DNA from 3 places in the Vreelandella sp. 2A-K22 genome. Region 2 is predicted to be linked to each of the others. Evidence: predicted binding sites of a transcription regulator. Region 2 holds the regulator's gene; each other region holds the start of a gene.

Region 1 (4,158 bases), on a different contig from region 2:
CCCCTGGCTTACCGGCTGCTGCTGGGCCATGAGCTTGATCAGCGTCGACTTGCCCGAGCCGTTATGGCCAATCAGGCCGTAAACCTTGCCCTCATGAAAACTGTGGTCAATGGGATTTAAAATCTGCTTACCATTGATTTCAAAGGTGGCGCCTTTGACCTCGAACATGAATGACTCCTGGAGATAGGGTTGATGATAATGCCTCCATTCTAGTGCTAATGGTTCTCATTTTTAACAAAAAAATGAAAAGATTTACGTGATAGATGGCAAACGCCGCTTGGGGAAAGCAGGCAAGGGGTAGGTCTCAGGTGGTTAGAGATGACGTTGGTCGTTTATCAGCAAGACGCTAAACACGCTAGCAGTTGTCTATGCCTCTCGGGGTGCGCCGCAAGTAAACTGTTCCATTGAGAGGGATTCGGCTCGCCAGTGAGATCCGTGACGGTGTAGCCAGCTTCCCTGGCAATCACAATGCCGGCGGCGATATCCCAAAAGTCGAGCTTAGCGCCTTGAGACCAAAAAGCATCAAACCGGCCCAGGCTGGTGTAGGCGATTTCCAGCGCCGCCGATCCTGGACTGCGGATACCGGCCACCTGGGGCATTAGGGCAGCGAGTTGATCTAGGGCCGTCGTACAGTCGCCTTTAGCGTGGTAGGGCAGGCAGGTGCTTATAAGCATCTCGTTCAGTGGGCGCGGTTCAGGCGTAGTGAGCGGCGTGTCGTTGAGGAAGACGCCGGTGCCAAGGCTGGCCCAAAGCATTTCATCAAGCAGTGGTTGATAGACAACGCCGATGATCAGCTCATCGCGTTTAGTAACCGCGATGGAGACCGAGAAGTGAGGCACTCCATGCAGAAAGTTGCTGGTGCCATCGAGTGGGTCAATGATGACGGTATAGTCACTATCGGTGGGCGTAAGCCCGCTCTCTTCACCTAGGAAAGCGATATCGGGAAAGGCGCTGTTGATACAGTCGATAATGATGTTCTCGGCGGCCGTATCGTAGTAGCTGACAAAGTCTGACGCCCCCTTTTGCTCAAAGGCAATTCTGCCCTTTAGCGAATATCCCTCGCGTAACAGCGCACCTGCCTCGTACGCCGCCTGCTTCACCGTTTCGAGTAGGTCGTTACTGCTATCGAGCATTGTATTTCCCCTGGGCATTCATCGTGCCTTAGTGAATGGCAAAAACTGTATGCATTCAATGTAACTAGCCATTCATGACGCGGAGATGACAGGAGTCAAGTTGGTTTAATGGTAGATCATCTATGCATTTGGCGTATGAGAGATGCCCCCGCTACATGTTGCTATTAACTGAGTCAACAAAAAAATCAACAAGCATATCGTTATAAAAAGTGAGTTAGCTCTCACCAGTTGACTTGTCAGGCTCTAACGCAAATAATAATTATTGCCATTTATTCCGTGGTGTTAATCAAGGCAGGAGGCCGAGCTGTGGATACCCAGACCTGGAGCGCTGAGTTAGAAGATATCTTCGTTAATCAGCGGCCCCGGCTCTGCTGTGTCGCCGCAAGAGTATTGGGCAATGCTGATCAAGCCGATGATGTCGTGCAGGACGCCTATCTAAAAATTTCGGAAGCAACCACGCTTTTTGAGGTGAAGCAGCCCATATCTTACGTGTCACGTGTGGTGCGCAACCTCGCCATTGACCGCTGCCGCCGTTCGGCGTTTGAGTCAACTTTGTTTGCAAAAGAAGAGGAAGGGGAGGCCGCCTCTTACGCGTCACACTCTCCAGAGGTGATCGCGATTGACCGCCAGGCCTTGGCACAGGTGGTGGACGCGCTGGACGAGCTGCCCGAGCGTACGCGTCGCGCTTTTGAGCTCTATCGTTCGGGAAGTCATACGCAGCGGGAAGTGGCCCACTTGTTAGGTATTTCCACCACGTTAGTTAATTTTATGATTCGCGATGCACTGACTCATTGCCGCCAGTCGCTACAAGGCCAGATGTTGCCAGATCGGTAAGCCCACGTTCCGTCCCTTCTTTGTTGTCGCTTTGTTACACTGTCAGCAAATAGCGTTGATAATATTACACGCTTCCCGAGACAGGTGTTCAGCAGGCAGCAGTAGCGAGGTTTGACAGTAACGATGGATAACGACAGCGGCGATGATGCCGTTTGGCAAACGGCGCTAGACTGGCTGATGCGCGAGCATGAAGAGACGTTGAGCGACGCTGATCGCGAGGCGCTTCATGCGTGGTTAGCGGCTTCTTCTCAGCACCGCCGTGTATTTCGTGAAGCCGAACAGCTATGGCTGCTAACGGGGATGATTCCAAGTGGTGATGAGCGCAACTGATCAGTCACTGTTTTTTTTTACTCTCCTCCTTCGGTTGTCAGGCTAACTAAATGGTCGCGAGCTAAAGCTGCCTCCTACTGGTGCAATTCTTAGTCTGGCAAAGGTAATTCTATGCCTACGCCCTAGCGGCCCCTCCCCTTATTTTTTCTATTTTCCTACCCCAACATTAAATTTTCTGACGCCTCACTCGTCATTGAGTAATGAGAAGTAATTGCGTTTTATTTCTCATTCCTTTGGCAACGATGAGGTTAGTCCCATGACAAGCTGTTTTGATCGTGAAGATGGTGTCTTCCGCGTATTAGTCAACCACGAAGAGCAGTACTCCCTCTGGCCAGAATGGAAAGCGATTCCCGCTGGCTGGACCGATACCGGCGTACTCGGCGATAAGCCAACCTGCCTCGACTACGTCGAAAAGACCTGGACTGATATGCGGCCACTGTCGCTGCGCCAGTGGATGGATGAGCAGGCTAACGCTGAGGCGGAGCAGGTGGATGCAGGTTAAGCGTTTAAGACTGCTCTGCCTGCCCTGTGCCGGGGCTAGCGCCACCATGTATCTGCGCTGGAAGCGTCAGTTGCCCGCCTGGATCGAGGTATATCCCGTCGAGCTGCCTGGGCGTGGTGAGCGCCTGGGTGAGTCGCTCATCGATGACTTCGAGTCCCAGGTCGTGCGGCTGTGCGAAGAGCAAGCAACGCGGATGCGCGGCGACTTTGCCCTGTTCGGTCACAGCATGGGGGCGTTGTTGGCCTACGGCATGGCAGCTCGCTTGCGCGATGTAGGGCGACCTCAGCCGCGGATGCTGTTCGCCTCAGGCAGCGCGGCGCCCTCAATGCGCGACTCAGACCGCTTGGCGGGCCTTGATAACGACAAGGCCCTGATTGCGGATCTACGCCAGCAGGGCGGCACCCCAGAGGAAGTGTTCGAAAGCCCGGAACTGCTGCGCCTCACTCTTGATGTGTTGGCGGCGGACTATCGCCTCTGCCGCAGTTTCCGCTATCGCGGCGGGTCGCCGTTTGGTTATCCCTTACAGGTACTCGCAGGGCGCGATGACGATATCGAAAGAGAGCGTTTAGAAGCGTGGCAGCGAGAAGCGGGCGGGGCGTTCTCGTTGGACTGGTTCGAAGGAGGGCACTTCTTTATTCGCCAGCAGCAAGCACAAGTGCTGGAGACTATCGAACGGGCGCTGACTCGACGGCTTGAGGAGGTGCCCCATGCAGCGCCTGCAGTTAGCTGAAGGGGCTCCTGAGGGGCTTGGAGTCTGGCGCTTATCGCTCGGTCTGAACGCCCCGGTGGCTGACGAAGATGATCGGTTGCTGAGTCGAGCCGAGTGGCAGCGCGCCCAGCGGCTTCGCCGTCACGCCGATGTCGTACGCGCCGTGGCGACTCGAGCGGCCCTGCGGCGACTGCTATCAGCGCACACCGGTATAGCGCCAGACAAGTTGGTGTTCACTCAGAACGCTTACGGCAAACCAGCGTTGGAAAACGCTGATGGGCCTGCTTTCAATGTCTCCCACTCTGGCCATGTCGCCCTGATCGCGCTTGCTCCCGGCGGCGCGGTGGGAGTCGATATTGAGCGCTGCCGACCCGAGGCCGAACTGGCGCCGCTGCAAGGGCTGGTGCTATCGCCGAGTGAGCAGCTCGGCCACGCACGCGACGGCATCGCACTGCCCTTTATGGAGCGCTGGGTGGTTAAAGAGGCGGTGCTCAAAGCCTTGGGCCTGGGCATCGCTGATCATTTGCAGGCGCTCTCGATCACTTCCTCTTTAGGGTCGCCAGGCACCTATCACCTTGAGCACTCGCTTCCCATTTCATCACCTTTGCAAGCATGGCCGCTGCCAGCGCCGAGTGGCTATGCCGCTGCCC
Region 2 (4,158 bases):
GTGACAGTGTGCTAACGCACCATGTGGGCGTGCGTTTTCGTGGCCAATCGGTGCAACTGTGGACTGCCTACGCCGAAGTCGAGGACGCCAGCGGCACGGCTCTACTCGCCTGGTTCGGTGAAGTTCGCGATCCGGAAAGCGCCAAAGTAGTGGCGCGCCGCTACTGGCTTACCCCCGCTCGGCTAGGAGCAGAGGTGCTCTCACTGCTGTTAACCCAGCTGCAAAGCGAAGGCTTGGCCGCCTTGACGCGTCGCGCGTGGCAGCAGTTAAAAGAGGCCGATAGCGGGGATCTAAATGCTGAAGTTCGCCTATTGATGGCCAGCGGTGTGGCATCGGTCGCCGGGCATCTCGATGTTGCTGATGATGAGGAGGCGCAGACGCTGCGTGGCGATCTGCTCAACCTATTAGGCAACAGCCGTCGCCGCCGCGATACCGGCATGCTTGATGCACTGGTCTACGCCTTTATGGCACGAGATGCGATTCGTCAAATGGGCAGTGTTAGTCGAGAGGGCGTGGCGTGAGCGAACAGGATCAAGCATCGGGTCTACGCAAGTGGGCAAACCTGCAGCGCCAACAGCAGCAAGCTGAGGGTACAGTTGATGTTGCGGCGGCAGAACACGTGCCGGAATCTGAACAGCCTACCTCTTTGTTAACGCCGACAGCTGCAGCGGTGGAAGAGCCAGCAACGGTGGTAGCGCACCAGCCCAAAATTCCGCTTATTGTGGTCGGGCTACCGGGTAGTGGTGCAGCCCAGGTGAACAAGGTTAAAGCAAGATTAGGGCAGTGGTCGACGTTAGGTCGAAGCTGGGCCGGTGATCCTGAGGATTGGGATATTCATATCGTCATGGCCGAAACGGCCGACCTAGCCCAACTTTGCGATCAATACAGCCGTTGGGCACTGTGGATCAGTAGCGATGCCGATACCTTTGCTTCCATGTTCCGTACCTTGCGTCAATTACATGAGCGTGGCGGGCCGCGCCGTTTGCTGGCGCTCCACGAGCCGCATTTGCCGCGTCAAGGGTTGCTCAATAACTTGCGTGAGGCAGCTGATTACTACTTAAATATGGAGCTGTTGGTACTTGCACGATGAGCGCACTCTGCTGAGGAGACCAAGCATGCTAAGCTGGCTATTAAGAGGGAGACTGCTACTGAGCCCAGTACTGCTGACAGGGTGTCTACTAGCAGGGTTAACGGGAAACGCTCAGGCGACACCCGGTAGCTGGAGCAGCCAGATACCAGGTCTGATGGTAGCGATGAGTGATAGGGCAAGTGCTAGTCAAAACGCTACCCCACCCGCTGCTGCTAACAATGTGGAGTCAGCACAGCTCGGGCGTATTCATTGGCAGTTTCAATATCCCCCTGGTGCGTTATTAAACGCTTGGCTGTGCCATCCTGAGCAGTGCGTTGCGTTAGCTGGCATGCGGGGGACTACCACTGCCCTGGCGGGGTTTGCCGCGGATGCGCCGTTGCATTTTCGCTTCGCTTTACGTCCGGGGCAGCGGCCTGTTCGTGTCCAGGGGCTGCAAATGATTGTGAACTATCAGTGAAGGCTGGATAGCCGCGAGGCGAGAGGATGTACACAGCACAAGGCAGGATCAAACAGAGTGAGCTGTTGACGCAATACATGCCACTGGTACGACGTCAGGCCTTGACGCTTCAGGTCCGTTTGCCAGCCAGCATTGAGCTCGACGACCTTATTCAAGCCGGGATGGTAGGGCTGCTGGAAGCACTGGGGCGCTTCGATGCCACCCAGGGAGCAACGTTCGCGACGTTTGCCAGTCAGCGTATTCGCGGTGCAATGATGGATGAATTACGTACCCGCGACTGGTTGCCCCGCAGCGTGCGCCGCTCAGCGCGAGCGGTTGACAGTGCCGTTCGTCAATTAGAGCAACAGCTCGGACGGGCACCAGAAGAGAACGAAATCGCCCAACACCTTGAAATGCCGTTGAGTGAGTATCAGCAGCTCCTCAACGACACTAACAGTGGTCAACTGTTGCCGTTTGAAGAGCTGGTGGCCGACGGTGGCGAGCCTAGCAATAATGAATTGGCTAATTCACCGTTCGAGCAGTTGCTAGACGGCCAGCAACGACAAACGTTGATTGAGGCAATTGAAGCGCTGCCAGAGCGTGAAAAGCTGCTAATGGCGCTGTACTACCAAGAAGAACTCAACCTTAAGGAAGTAGGGGCTGTGTTGGGCGTCACGGAGTCACGCGTTTCACAACTGCACAGCCAAGCCGTCAGCCGCTTACGCGCGCGTTTACACGACTCGGCATAACACCTCTTTTTACTCACTTGTGACCGGCAAGGAGCCGTGGATGAACCCTTCGACGCTGATAGGCATATTTGCCAGCATACTACTGTTGGTGAGCGTGCTGTTTTTCACCGCAGAGTCCCCTGAAAGTTTTATCAATTTGCCGGGTTTGGCCATTGTGGTGACCGGTACCCTAGCGGCAACCTTTATCAGCTATCCGCTGAAAGAGGTGCTCCGCGTCGTACGGTTGGTGGGCTTGGTATTCCGGCGCGAAAATACCTATATGCGTGACGATATCCGCGAATTGGTGGATATGTCGCGACTCTGGTTTAAGGGCGATGTACGTGCTGTCGAGCGCGAGTTGGAGCATACCCGAAACCCGTTTTTGCGTACCGGGATCCAACTGGTCATTGCCAACACCAAAGAGGATGAAATTTTTGACATGCTGCGTTGGCGCATTGCCCGTCTTAAAGCGCGTGAGCATGCCGAGGCACAAATATTCCGTACCATGGCCACCTACGCACCCGCATTTGGCATGATCGGCACCCTGGTGGGGCTGGTCAATATGCTGGAAGTCATGGACGCAGGCGACCTGCAGGTGATCGGCCCGCGCATGGCGGTGGCCCTGCTCACCACCTTCTACGGCATTTTACTCGCCAACTTGGTGTTTAAGCCGATTGCGGTGAAACTCGAGCGCCGCACCGAAGAGCGGCTGATTACCATGAACATGGTGCTGGAAGGTATTTCGCTGATTACCAAGCGCCGCCTGCCGTCGTTTATTGAAGAGACCCTCAACTCGTTTGTAGCTAACTATCACGATGAGATCCGTGATAACAGCGTCAAACCAAGGCCTGATTCGTCGGTTAGTGCGGCGGCGAAGGGGTAGGCCAGATGCTTGACCGTGATACGCGCCACGCACTGGAAATGACGCCGTCGCCAGGCGATGGTGACGAGGGTTGGCTAACCAGCTATTTGGATGTGCTGACGCTGCTAATCACGCTCTTTGTGCTGCTGCTTTCACTGACACCGCCGGGAGGCGGTGAGGCGGCTGATACTGCTTTCATGCGCTCGGCTAGCGCTGTATCATCATTGCCGCTGGCGTCTCTAGCCACTGGTATTCAGCCCCGTCATTCAGGGGTTCAGCCGCAGTTTGATGGGCTCGCCATCCCCGGTGTCAGTGTTTCGCAAGGGAGTGAAGGGGTCACGTTACGTATTGATACCAGCCTTTTATTTCCCAGCGGTCAAGCTGTACTGACTTCCCGTGGGCAAGAGGTGGTAGAAAGCCTTATCGATGTGCTGACCCGTTTTGACGGTCAGATTTCGGTAGAAGGCCACACCGACAGCGTGCCTATTTCAACGGCCCGCTTCCCCTCTAATTGGGAGCTTTCATCAGCGCGGGCTATCGCTGTGGTGAGGCATTTAGAGCGCCAAGGATTCAATATCTCTCGTATGCGGGCCGTCGGTTATGCCGACACCCAACCCATGGAACCGAACGCAACGGCGGAGGGCCGAGCTGCCAACCGTCGCGTAGAGTTGTTGCTAAGGCAGCAGGTCGAGGGTGAATAGATTGCGAGGCCACGTTTGTGTCCATGTACCACCCGCGGTTGCAGTCGTTTGGAGCTCTGCTGGTTTTAGATGCCGATTGTCGCCGCATTCAAGCCAGTAGCACCAACTTAACCCGCTTGACCGGTATTGAGCGCCCTGAAAATGGGCCGCACACTCTTGCCTATGTGTTAGGAAAACGGCTAAGCCAGCGGGTGCGCCGCGAGTTGCAGGGGCAGCAGAAACTCTCCGGCCCGCTGGTGTTTATTCGTTCCAAGCATAGCTACATGCGTTTTCAGCTCTATGCTTACCGAGCAGGTGGGAAGGTCATCGTCGAGATTGAGCCACTCAACCCCCAAGGTAAG
Region 3 (4,158 bases), on a different contig from region 2:
GTGTTGGTGTCGTTGGCACCCTGTACCGCTAGCTCACGAATACGCTGCAGGTTGTCGTTGACTTGGTCAAGGCCGCCTTCCATGGTTTGCACCAGGGAGATACCATCACTAGCGTTACGGCTAGCCTGATCCATGCCTTTGATTTGGGCAGTCATTTTGTTGGCGATGGCTTGACCAGCGGCATCGTCAGAAGCGCTGTTGATGCGCAGGCCAGAAGACAGACGCTCTTGCGCTTTGGCCAGCATAGACTGGGAGTTGGACAGGTTATTCTGGCCGATCAGGGCAGTAATGTTAGTGTTGATTACAGACATGTGTGTGCTCCTCGAAATTTAACTGGCCTTATGGCCTGCTTAGCGGCGCTTGCGTCGCCGTTATTATAATTAACGGCAGCCCAACTCAATTCTTTAGGAAAAAATGCTCTTTTTTTATGTAAAGTACTGTAACTTTTCAGTTATTTCTCAACTGCACGCTTAGTTGCTGTTCTGCATATTACTCAGCATGCTGAACTGCTGGGAGAGATAGCTGCTCATGGAGTTCATTTGGGCGATCAAGCCATCTAATTGCCCAAATTGCTTGCGATAACGTTCGACGCTCCGCTCAATACTGCTTTCCATACGCAGTTTCCGCTCTTCCAGGCTGTCTACCCTTAGCTCAGCGCTATCAACCGAGCTTTGAATAATCCCATCTTCCTCAGTAATTGCTTCAAGCGTTGCATTTAAGCGCCCTGCAAAGCCGCCTTCTTCCGTGTCACCCGCAAAAAAGGTGGATAGCCCCTCAGGGTTATTAGCGATAGCATCGTCTAACTTATCCTCATCAACTTTTAGACGTCCACGCTCATCAATGGCAATACCCAACTGAGAAAGTCGTGAAATATCGCCTGTTCCGAGGTTGTCAGTGATATCCCGACGTAGACGGTCTTCAATGGTACGAACGGTGCGGTCGCCAATTAGTTCGCCAGACGTTTCGCCTTCGCCGTTGTATGCGGTCATTCGGCCAACGGTGGATTTCATTTCGTTGTAGTTTTTAACGAACTCGTCAATCGCGCCTCTCAACGACTCTTCATCGCGCTCAATGACCAGCGTAACGGAGCTACCAGAGGCCGCCGTGAGGTCAAGCGTTACGCCTTGAATTGCCTCTTCAACGCGGTTGGTTTTACTGGTGATAGCAATGCCATTAACATTCAGTTCAGCGTCCTGACCTGAACGCTGGGTGGCTGCATCCATGGTCAGCGATGCCAAGCCTGAGAAGCCCTCCAGCGAAGCATCTTGGCCTGTTTCCTTTGAACTCAGCGCTAAACGGTACCCAGTGCCATCATTAACGATAGAAGCAGTAACACCAGCCTCTTTATCCGCGTTGATTTGGTCACGAACATCCGCCAGCGTACTGCCTGCTGAAATATTAACGTCGTAGCTTGTTTGTGTACCACCAGCACCAAAATTAAGTGTAAGCGTCGCATCGGCAGCCGTTAGCTCTTGATCTAGCGCCACGCTATTAGAAGCTGCGCTGCCTGCGCGGGCCAATTGAGTAACGGTGACTTCATAGCGCCCTGCGTTAGCGGTTTCGCCTGCTGTTGCCAACACGCCATCGCCCGTCACGGTGCTTTTTTGCTGCTTAAACGTAGAAGCATCATTCAACGCAGCGATGGAGGCTTGCACTCTATCCATTGCCGACTGAAGGCGCCCATAAGCAGATATTTTAGTTTTCTGAGCACTTTGCTGCTCTAGAATAGGCACAAGCTTTTGGCGCTCTGCCGCTTGAAGCTGATCCACCAAACCTGAGAGATCCAACCCAGAACCTACACCGAGTGCTGTGATCGATGCCATGGGGCTCATTCCTTATAAGAAGTAGAGAAAGGTGTCTAGGTAACCTATCGGCTACGGAAGAACAAACTTTAGAGGTAATGCCTTTTTTAAGCTGTTTTTAAAGCATTGCAAAGAAAAATGCCCAACACATAGTGCCGGGCATTTTGTAAGCTATTAATTTAGCTAGCTTATCTGCTTAACCTTGGTTTTGCTGCCCCAACACAGCAAACTGCTGGGTCAAATAAGCGCTTGTCTGGTTCATTTGCGCCACCATACTATCCATTGCTTGAAACTGCGTGCGATAACGCTCAACGGTTTGTTCGATACGGTTTTCAGTGGTCGCAAAACGATCTTCTAACGAACTAACGCGGCTTTCAGATGAGCTAACGGCGCTTTCAAGCCGACCACCTGTACCCACAAGGCCCTCAAGCGCTGAAGCTATTTGGCCTGCCATACCACCTTCCTCACTATTGCCAGCAAAGAAACTGGCTAACTGGTCTGGCTGAGTAGCAACAATGCTATTTAACTTATCTTCATCAATTTCCAGCTTGCCATCCACTTGAAGTGAAATACCAATATCGGATAACACATTAAAGCCATCTCCGCCGACAACAGCACTGATTGTTTGGCGAATCTCTCTTTCAACAGCGCGAGTAGTTGCATCAGCATTCAGCCCTGCCGCCTGGCCCGTCTCTGGATCAAAGGCTGTCAAAGTCGTAATGGTCTCTTTAAGCGTGTTGAAATCATCGACAAAAGCGGTGACCTGCTCGCGAATAGCTTCGTCATCCTGCTCAACGGTTACAGTGCTCGTCGCGCCAGCCTCAGCAAGGTTCAAGGTAACGCCTTGAATTGCACCTTCCACTTGATTGGTGGGGCTAACGATATCGATTCCATTGACGTTAAACGCTGCATCCTGGCCCGCTTGAACCACCTGTGCATCGGAGGTTGCGACGCCAGCGGCTAGAATGTCAGAAAAATTAGTGCTTTCAATACTCGCGTCTGCGCCGGTATCGGTAGCATTAACGGAAAGCCGATATCCTTCGCCATCATTGATAATTGAGGCGTTTAAGCGGCCATCGCTCTGTTCATTAATGGCGTCACGCATATCTTCAAGAGAACTGCCGTCGGGGATAGTAATCGTGGTCAGGTTTCCATCAGCGATAGTAAAATCTAAAGACTGTTCGCCCGTCACTATACTTTCTACTGCTGTTTCCAGACGCTCCGTCACCAAGCTACTGGCAGTAGCTAACTGATTGACCTCCACTTCGTACTGGCCTGGCTGAGCCTCATTACTGCTAACAGCACCAACTGCACTGCCTTCTACATTGGTTGTCAGGCTATCGAATGACGACCCATCATTAAGGGCTTGAGCAGAGCTTTGAAACTGCTCAAGCGCACTTTTAAGCTGACCGTAGGCAGATATCTGCGTTTGCTCAGACTTAATCTGCTGCGCAATGGGCTCAAGCTTTGCTTGTTCTGCAGTTTTTAATTGCTCCAGCAAGCCGTTCAGATCCAAGCCAGAACCGATGCCTAATGATGTAATAGAAGCCATAGAACCAATGCCTTTTTTGAATACATGTAGCTACGATTCGCGTTCCTTCATTAAGCAATACGCAGCACTATTTTTAATACGACTACCTTAAAACCTCGGCTAGGTGAAGAATAACTTAAATATTCTTCTTCTTTTTTTTCGTATTAAGACGTTGTTTAAAGTAACAAAGCGTAACAGCCATCATCAATTAATGAGAGAACCCACAATAATAGATTCCTCTTTTAGCTGCTCTCTCTCCCCACCCCAACGTAACGCATCCCTGCTTCTTTAACGGCACTTGGCGTGTACAAATTACGCCCGTCGATGACGACTTTTCCAGCCAATTGGTCGGCTAGCCAATCAAAATCGACACTGCGAAACTCTTTCCATTCGGTGCAGATAACCAAAGCATCGGCACCTTTAACTGCCTGAATCCGGTCGCCTGCTAGCATCAGGTCATCCCGCTCCCCGTAAATGCGTCGGCATTCTGCTATGGCTTCGGGATCAAACGCCTGCACCTTAGCGCCCGCTTGCCAGAGTGCTTCCATTAACGTACGGCTTGGGGCTTCACGCATATCATCCGTATTGGGTTTAAAGGCCAAGCCCCATACTGCAATGGTCTTACCGCTTAGATTGCCTAAGTTATCTTGCAGTTTTGTGAACAGGGTCTGCTTTTGGCGTAAATTCACTGACTCGACAGCGCTGAGCAGTTCCGGCGTATAGCCTAATTGACGCGCGGCACGCTCTAACGCCTGGACATCTTTGGGGAAGCAGGAGCCGCCGTAGCCGCAGCCTGGGTATATAAAGTGGTAGCCAATACGTGGG

The links. Region 2 encodes FliA, which starts transcription of late flagellar genes. Its sites were predicted from a motif close to CTAAAGTTNNNNNNNNNNCNGCCGATA; they were not measured.
Region 1: ACW17M_RS12700 (MbtH family protein) is a predicted target of FliA. The motif match lies at 2,464-2,490, and genes of this name have one in related genera.
Region 3: fliD (flagellar filament capping protein FliD) is a predicted target of FliA. The motif match lies at 1,869-1,895, and genes of this name have one in related genera.

What each region holds. Positions count from the first base shown of each region.
Region 1 is NZ_JBSUGC010000008.1:166,706-170,863, reverse strand. It holds gene ACW17M_RS12720 (ABC transporter ATP-binding protein) at 1-168, opposite strand, end outside; gene ACW17M_RS12715 (inositol monophosphatase family protein) at 336-1,133, opposite strand; gene ACW17M_RS12710 (RNA polymerase factor sigma-70) at 1,440-1,967, shown strand; gene ACW17M_RS12705 (FecR/PupR family sigma factor regulator) at 2,079-2,297, shown strand; gene ACW17M_RS12700 (MbtH family protein) at 2,554-2,799, shown strand; gene ACW17M_RS12695 (thioesterase II family protein) at 2,789-3,529, shown strand; gene ACW17M_RS12690 (4'-phosphopantetheinyl transferase family protein) at 3,507-4,158, shown strand, end outside.
Region 2 is NZ_JBSUGC010000016.1:50,309-54,466, forward strand. It holds gene flhF (flagellar biosynthesis protein FlhF) at 1-521, shown strand, start outside; gene ACW17M_RS20010 (C15 family peptidase) at 518-1,090, shown strand; gene ACW17M_RS20015 (flagellar protein FlhE) at 1,116-1,547, shown strand; gene ACW17M_RS20020 (RNA polymerase sigma factor FliA) at 1,574-2,275, shown strand; gene ACW17M_RS20025 (motility protein A) at 2,316-3,137, shown strand; gene ACW17M_RS20030 (OmpA/MotB family protein) at 3,143-3,817, shown strand; gene ACW17M_RS20035 (sensor domain-containing diguanylate cyclase) at 3,841-4,158, shown strand, end outside.
Region 3 is NZ_JBSUGC010000012.1:84,621-88,778, forward strand. It holds gene ACW17M_RS16575 (flagellin N-terminal helical domain-containing protein) at 1-311, opposite strand, end outside; gene fliD (flagellar filament capping protein FliD) at 471-1,823, opposite strand; gene fliD (flagellar filament capping protein FliD) at 1,999-3,354, opposite strand; gene ACW17M_RS16590 (UDP-glucose dehydrogenase family protein) at 3,576-4,158, opposite strand, start outside.